DNA from 2 places in the Myxococcus guangdongensis genome. Region 1 is predicted to be linked to the other one. Evidence: riboswitches for the same ligand, from Rfam matches in the RefSeq annotation. Region 1 holds a riboswitch; the other holds the start of a gene.
The links. A riboswitch is a leader RNA that binds a small molecule or an ion and turns the genes downstream of it on or off. The one in region 1 is predicted to bind cobalamin.
Positions count from the first base shown of each region.

Region 2: it holds a riboswitch for cobalamin, as region 1 does, so the genes downstream of both, LXT21_RS11865 (hypothetical protein) here and LXT21_RS31495 (aminotransferase family protein) in region 1, are expected to answer to the same signal.

Region 1 is NZ_JAJVKW010000012.1:41,159-44,946, reverse strand. Features, by position in the region: gene LXT21_RS31500 (MDR family MFS transporter) at 1-1,171, opposite strand, end outside; cobalamin riboswitch at 1,354-1,568, shown strand; gene LXT21_RS31495 (aminotransferase family protein) at 1,834-3,198, shown strand; gene LXT21_RS31490 (aldehyde dehydrogenase family protein) at 3,195-3,788, shown strand, end outside.
Region 2 is NZ_JAJVKW010000003.1:587,788-591,575, reverse strand. Features, by position in the region: gene LXT21_RS11875 (QcrA and Rieske domain-containing protein) at 1-153, opposite strand, end outside; gene LXT21_RS11870 (cell surface protein) at 150-884, opposite strand; gene LXT21_RS11865 (hypothetical protein) at 881-2,296, opposite strand; cobalamin riboswitch at 2,446-2,662, opposite strand; gene LXT21_RS11860 (MXAN_6577-like cysteine-rich protein) at 2,682-3,788, opposite strand, start outside.

The DNA of each region.
Region 1 (3,788 bases):
CGCCGACCAGGACCATCTTCACGGTGACCTCCGTCTGCGTCGACGTGGGCGTCAGCGTGAACCCCATCACCGTGAAGCCCACCATCAACACCCCCAGCGAGCCCAGCATCAGCCCCTTGTACCGGCCGATGCGCGACACCAGTTGCCCGCTGAGCACGTTGCCCGCCACCACGCCCAACGTCAGCGGTGTCAGCGTCAGCCCCGAGTGCGTGGCCGACAGCCCCACCACGTTCACCATGAACAACGGCAGGAACACCACGCCCGACAGGAACACCGCGCCGATGATGAACACCGCCACGTTCCCCAACGCGAACGTCCGGTCCTGGAACAGCTTCAAGTCCAACAGCGGCTCCTGCGCCCGCGTCTCCTCGCGCAGGAACAACACCGTCCCCATCGCCGCGAGCGCGAACAACCCCAGCACCTGCCACGAACCCCATGCCCATCCTCCACCGTGCGCCACCTGCTCCGCGCCACGTCCCAGGCTGAGCGCGAGCAACAGCGGCACCACCGCCAGCGCCAGCAGCACCGCGCCCGTCACATCCAGCTTCCCGCGCGAGGCCCCCGGAGGCTTGAGCGCCGGCATGCGCAAGAGCACGAGCGCGAGCGCCACCGCGCCCACCGGCAGGTTGATGAAGAACACCCAGTGCCATCCCAGCCGGTCCGTGATGAAGCCCCCGGCCAGCGGCCCCACCACGCTCGACAGACCGAACATCGCGCCGAACAGGCCCTGGTACTTGCCTCGCTCGCGCGGCGGATAGAGGTCCGCCACCACCGACAGCGACGCGGTGAAGAGCGCCGCGCTGCCCACTCCCTGCACCGCGCGATACAGGATGAGCGTCAGCGTCGAGCGCGACACGCCGCACAGGAAGCTGCCCAGCAGGAACACGATGATTCCCGCCGCCAGCACCGCGCGCCGGCCCAAGAGGTCCGACAGCTTCCCCCACACGGGCACCATCATCGTCGACGCGACCAGGTACGACGTCGTCAGCCACGGATAGAGCGCCGGAGAGATGCCCAGGTCCGCCTGGATGGAGGGGCCCGCCGTGGCCACAATCGTCTGGTCCAGCGCCGCGAGCAGCAGCCCGAGCAGCGCACCCGACATCGTGAACACCTTCTGTGCGCGGGTGAACGTGAAGGGCGCGGCAGCGGTGGTCGCGGCGGACGGAGCCATAGTCTCGGGGCGTCCTCCGACGCGGAGGGCCACCGATGAAGGTGACGCCTGCGCACGGGATGCGCCAGCGCTCATGCACGGCAGGTTGCTCGTCGAACATCCGTGAGCGCACAGCGGACGTCGCGTCCATGCGCGTCGAGCGCGCACCGGCGCTTCGCTTGACAGTCCGAAGAGGCGAACAGTACATACCGCCCCATGTTGGTGCCCGGACCTCGGTCCGAGCTTAAAAGGGAACCCGGTTCGATTCCGGGGCTGCCCCGCAGCGGTAAGTGAGAACGAGCCTCGTCATCCGCACTGGTTCCCTCGGGGAGCTGGGAAGCGACGAGTCGTAGGAAGCCGGCCCTCAAAAGCCGAAGCGCTCACGAGCCCGAAGACCTGCCCGCATCCGGCCGTGGGAGAAATCCACGGACGGTTTCGACCTGGAGCCGCGTGGGACGGCCGGAAGGTTCGAGCGGCGCTCGTGCCTCGACGGGCCCTCACGCACGCTCGACTTCTCCGACCTCCATCCCCCGTGTCTCCAGTCGCCCGTGGGGGCGAAGGTCGGTCCGTGGGCTCCAGTCGGAGCCTGGTGTGCGCTCACGCGTGCATCGCGACTGCCCTTCTTCCACGCGGGAGCCCTGTCGGGCGACCTCCGGTCGTCCGCGCTGCGTGGAGGACGGACGATGCGGGAAGAAGCCAGGCACACGGTGCGCTACCCCCAGGGGAACGTGCTGCTGCGCAATCTCGCGCGCGACTTCCCCGTGGTGACGCACGGTCAGGGCGTCCACCTCTTCGACGCGAGCGGCAAGCGCTACCTGGACGCCTCCGCCGGCGCGCTCGTGGCCAGCGTGGGCCACGGCAACCGCGAGGTGGCGGACCGCATCCACGAGCAGCTCCTGCGCGTCGCCTACGTCAACGGCACCCACTTCACCACCGACGTCACCGAGGAGCTCGCCTCGCGCCTGTGCGCCCACGCGCCCCAGGGGCTCACGCGCGCCGCGTTCCTCGGCTCGGGCTCCGAGGCGGTGGAGGCCGCGGTGAAGTTCGTCCGCCAGCTCTGGGTGGAGCGAGACGAGCCCCAGCGCGGCAAGGTCATCGCGCGCGTGCCCGGCTACCACGGCAACACGCTGTACGCGCTCTCGCTGTCGGGCCGGCCCCACTACAAGACCTTCTTCGGCCCCATGCTGGCGGAGGTCGTCACCACGGCCGCGCCGTACCCGTACCGCTCCGGCCTGGAGGACTACGCGCGCGACGGCGCCGAGCACTACGCGCGGCTGCTCGAGGAGACGATTCGCCGCGAGGGCCCGGACACCATCGCCGCCTTCATCGCGGAGCCCGTCATCGGCTCGTCCGCGGGCGCGTCGCCTCCGCCGCCCGGCTACTTCGAGCGCGTGAGCGCCGTGTGTCGCGAGTACGGCATCCTCACCATCGCCGACGAGGTGATGTGCGGCTGTGGTCGCACCGGCCGCTTCTTCGCCAGCGACCTCTACGGCTTCACGCCGGACGTGCTGGTGCTCGGCAAGGGCATCAGCGGGGGCTACGCGCCCTTGAGCGCGCTGCTCATCCGCGAAGAGCACCTGGAGGAGCTGCGCCGGGGCTCGGGCGGCTTCATGCACGCGCAGACGTACCTCCAGGCGCCCGCGATGACGGCGGCGGGGCTGGCGGTGCTCGACTACTACGAGCGGCACGACCTGGTGGCCCACGCCGAGCGCGTGGGCGCGCACCTCCAGCGACGGCTGCGCGAGGCGCTGGGCACGCTGCCGCACGTCGGCTCCGTGCAGGGCGTGGGGCTGATGGCCGGCATCGAGCTGGTCGAGGACATCGCGAGCAAGCGCCCCTTCCCGCGCGCGCGCAAGGTCATCGAGCGACTGCTCGCGGCGCTGTTCGAGCGAGGGCTCGTCCTCTGGTCCAACACGGGCCACGCGGACGGGACGAACGGGGACCTGCTCATGGTCGGCCCCCCGCTGGTCATCACCGAGGCGGAGGTCGACGAGCTGGTCGACACGCTCGCCCGCGGCATCCACCACTTCTTCCAGGAGGCGTCATGAGTTTCCGCATCACCTACTCGGTGCTGGAGGCGGACCTGTCCGCGCTGCACGCGCAGTTCGACGAGGCGCTCACCGCCGTGCGCTCGAAGCTGGGCGGAGAGCTGCCGTCGTGGCTCGGGGGCGAGGCGTTCCGGAGCGGAGACCTGCTTCAGAGCCGCAACCCGGCGCGGCCGGACGAGGTGCTCGTGTCCGTGCACCGCACGCCCGTGGCCGAGGTGGACCGGGTGGTGCGCGTGGCGCGCGAGGCCCAGCGCGGCTGGGGCGCGACGCCGTGGCAGGAGCGCGTGCGCATCCTCCGCCGCGCCGCGGACCTCATCTCCGAGCGGCGCATGGCGCTGTCCGCGCGCATGACGCTGGAGGTGGGCAAGAGCCGCCTCGAGTCGCTCGGTGACGTGGAGGAGTCCGCGGACCTGCTGCGCTACTACGCCGGTCAGCTCGAGCAGGCGGAGGGCTACTCGCGGCCCATGGCGCGGCTGTCCCCCAACGAGGACACGCGCAGCGTGCTGCGGCCCTACGGCGTCTTCGTCATCATCTCGCCGTTCAACTTCCCGCTCGCGCTCGCGGCGGGGATGAGCGGCGGCGCGCTGCTC
Region 2 (3,788 bases), on a different contig from region 1:
CTGGGGGAGGTCAGGGCAGGAGGCGCCCTCGGGCGGGAGGTCCAGGACGACGGCCTCCCGCCACTCGCCGCCGCACCCCACGCCCAGCGCGGCCAGGGCACAGCCGCCCCGGGCCAGCGTGAGGAGCGCGGCGCGGCGGTCCAGGTCGGTCATGGCGCGGCGGGCAACGACACGCCGTTCACCACGGCGACACCGTCCAGATCGAAGCCCGCGGACGTGCCCGCCGAGCCGTTGGTGCCCGCGTCGACGATGCGCACGTAACGCGCCCGGGCGAGGCCCACGGTGGCCAGGTCGAACCCGTCCCCCCCGGCCACGGCGGGGTCCGTGGCGCTGATGCCGGCGGCGGGGTTGGCCGTGACGGGACGCACGCCCGCGCAGCCCGGGTAGTTGTTCGTCGCGTCCGAGGGGGCGCAGGGGAACTCGTGCCACTGCACGCCGTCGTCGCTCACCGAGACGCGTCCCCGCTCGGTGAAGGCGCGCGGGCCTCCCGCGATGAGGAACGGGTTCTCGAAGACGAGCAGGTCCACGCCCGGGCCGTCGACCACCGCGATGTCCGTGAAGCGCAAGGTGATGGAGCCGCCCTTGCCCAGCGAGAGGACATCCAGCGACCCGCTGTCCAGCCCCGCGCCCACCGGGGCGCCCAGGACGATGGACGGGAAGCGGTCCTGCCCGAAGCCCGCGCCGGGGCCGGGCAGGTACTCGACCACCTCGTCCGCGTACGGGTCCGCGGGCCGCGAGGGGCTCGCGTCGGTGCCCGAGTCACCGGGCCCCGCGTCCTCGTCCGTGGGCGCGGGGGGAGCCTCGTCCCCGCCGCACGCGGACAGGCTCAGCGCCAGGGCGAACAGCGCGCCCCGGCCGAGCCCGTGGAGGGCGCGCGTGTTCACGGGGCCACCTGGAGGCGCACCAGGCGCCGGCCGTTGCGGTCGGACACGCCGACGAGCACGTCGGAGCCGAGCGGCTCCAGCATCGTCACCGAGGTGCACTGGTTGACGTAGCCGAGCACGGGCACGCGCGCGCCCACCGTCACGGCGTCGCCCGTGCCGACGGACAGCGCGTAGCGGGACACGTCGGTGCTCACGAAGTTGAAGTCCGCGTCGTAGCCACCACGGTTGATGGCGACGCCCGAGCCGAAGGCACCCGCGCCGTTGAAGTCGCTGCCCACGTCGATCTTCGCCTGGGCGCCCAGGTCCAGCGGCGTCCCGCTGGTGATGGCCGCGGAGACGGTGGCGGGCGCCACGCCGTAGATGACGTTGACGAAGTTGCCGTCGAAGTAGCCCAGCGCGGCGATGCCGTTGGACGTCACGGCGGTGAAGCCGCTGGCCACCGCGTCACCCTGCGGGAAGTTGGCCACGCGCACCGCGCTCGTGGGGTCCGTGGACGTCACCAGGCCGTAGACGGCCAGGTCGGTGCCGGGCAGCGTGCCCAGGCCGCCACCGTTGACGAGCACCGCGCTCAGCGCTCCGCTCCAGAAGGCCGCGGCCGAGTAGTTCTTGGGCGCGACGACGTAGTTGGAGTTGGCCGGCGTCACCAGGTCATACGCCGCGACGTTGCCCGGAGCGCCCGTGGAGCCCAGCGTGTAGCCGGTGAAGACGCTCGTGCCGTCGTTGATGACGTAGCCGCCCGGATACACGGCCGCGGAGCCGTCCCGGTCCGCCTGGGTGACGATGTCGAAGAGCTTCGTGGTGCCGGGCTGGAGGTTCGGCCAGGTGCCCAGCGAGAACAGCCCGGCCTCCTTGCCACGACCCTGGATGCCGTAGAAGGCATAGGTGGGGCCCGGAGAGGCGCCGAGCGCGAGGATGTCCGCGGACAGGGGCGCGGACTCGGCGGCGACGAAGCCGGGCTGGAGCACGAGCGTGCCCAGCTTCGGGTCCAGCGGAACCGTCGCGCAGTCGACAACCACCGGACCCGCATCCGGCTGTCCCGCGTCGGGCGTACCCGAGTCCGGCTGTCCCGCGTCGGGCGTACCCGAGTCCGGCTGTCCCGCGTCGGGCGTCCCCGAGTCCGGCTGACCCGCGTCGGGCGTGCCCGAGTCCGGCTGTCCCGCGTCGGGCGTGCCCGAGTCCGGCGTGCCCGCGTCGGGCGTCGGGGTGGTGGGGATGGGCTCGGTCTCGCACTTCTCGTCGACGCAGACCCACTGCTGTCCCGCGGGGGGCTCGCCGTTGTCGGCGCGGCAGTCGAACTGATCGACACACTCCGGGTTGCAACCGGTGCCGAGCAGGGCCACGGCGAAGGAGGCCACGGCCAGTGATGCGGACTTCATCCAGGGCTTCACGCGCTTCGATTCAGCCGTCTTCATCTGCGTCCTCGTCCCTCTCGCCCCCACGGGCGGGTGGGCTTCCAGGAGGACGCGGTCGAAGGCGGTCACCCAAGCACCTCAGGGTGCACGGATGGAAAGGCTGACGCCTCCGCCGCCTCCCCTCGGAGGCCTCGGTGATGTCCGTGCCCAAGGGGCACGGGTCCACGGCAGGTTTTCGGACTCGCAGGCGCGGGAGCCCCGGAGGGCGCCCACCTAATGGCCGTCGCTTCCCAGTCCCGGGAGGGACCAGTGCTTCACATGACGGCGGTCGTTCCTGCACACCGCTGCGGGGCAGTCCCGGATTCGCACCGGGTTCCCTAGAGCCGCCGTGGTTCTCACGACGGCACCGAGGACGCGGCCGGGATATGGCGGGTGACAGGCATTGTCAATGGAGCGCGGTGACGTCGATGGCGTTGGACACGGGGCGTCGGGGGTCCACCGGGCACGCCTCGAGCGCGGGGCCCTTCGCGGTGGGCGTGGAGTAACCCCTGCGCTCGGTGAGGGTGCCATCGCCGACTTCCACGACGAAGACGCGCCCCGCGTTGGTGTCCGCCAGGTACACCGCGCCCCGGGACACGGCGAAGCGGCTGGCCACGGACAGCATGCAACCCGGTGCGCCGGGCTGACACCCAGGATTCAGCGCGTAGGACGCCACGGGCACGTCGTTCTTCACCAGCACCAGGCCCGTGGAGCGCACGGACGTGGCGATGTAGCCATTGGCCGTGTCGTAGATGGCCTCACCGATGCAGGCAACCACGAGCTGGTCACCGACGGCTTCCACGTAGCCCGCGTTGAGGCAGCGCTCCTTGCCCAGGTCGATGGCGCTCACGGCGCCGGTGGCGGGGTCGATGCGCGCGAGCATGCCGGGCCCGTTGGGGCGGTAGTCATTGGCGGGGTTGAGGTTGGTGAGGGCCACGTACACGTGGGTGCGCGTCGCCGCGACCGAGAACGGCAGGGGCATGGAGCCGCTGCTGTCGAAGGGCTTCAGGTCCAGGCCGGTGAGCGACAGGGTGTCCACCTTGCGCGGCTGCGTGGGGTCGGAGATGTCCACGCGCGCCACGGCGTTGCCGTGCTGGAAGTTGGAGCTGCCGGTGCCGAAGAGCGGGATGTAGAGCAGGTTGCCGAAGCGCGCGAGTGCCTGGGGGCTGGTGTTCGGCCCCAGGTTCAACTGACCCACGGTGCGCAGGCCCAGGCCGTTGCCGTGGGCTGCGCCGTCGCGGCGGAGCACCTGGAGCGTGTTGTTCACCGAGTCGATGACGTACACGTGCGGCGGGTCCACGAGGATGTCATTGGGGGAGCCGGACACGACGCCCAACGAGTCCTCCTCCACGAGCGCGCCCAGGTTGCCGCCGGGGGCCTGGAGCAGCTTGCCGTTGGTCATGTCCGCGCCGAGCACGAAGCCATCCCAGGACGCGAGCGCCTGGATGCCCGCGCCGAACTCACGGCGAGGTCCGAGCTGGTCCGTCCCCGCCTGGATGCCCACGAGCTGACC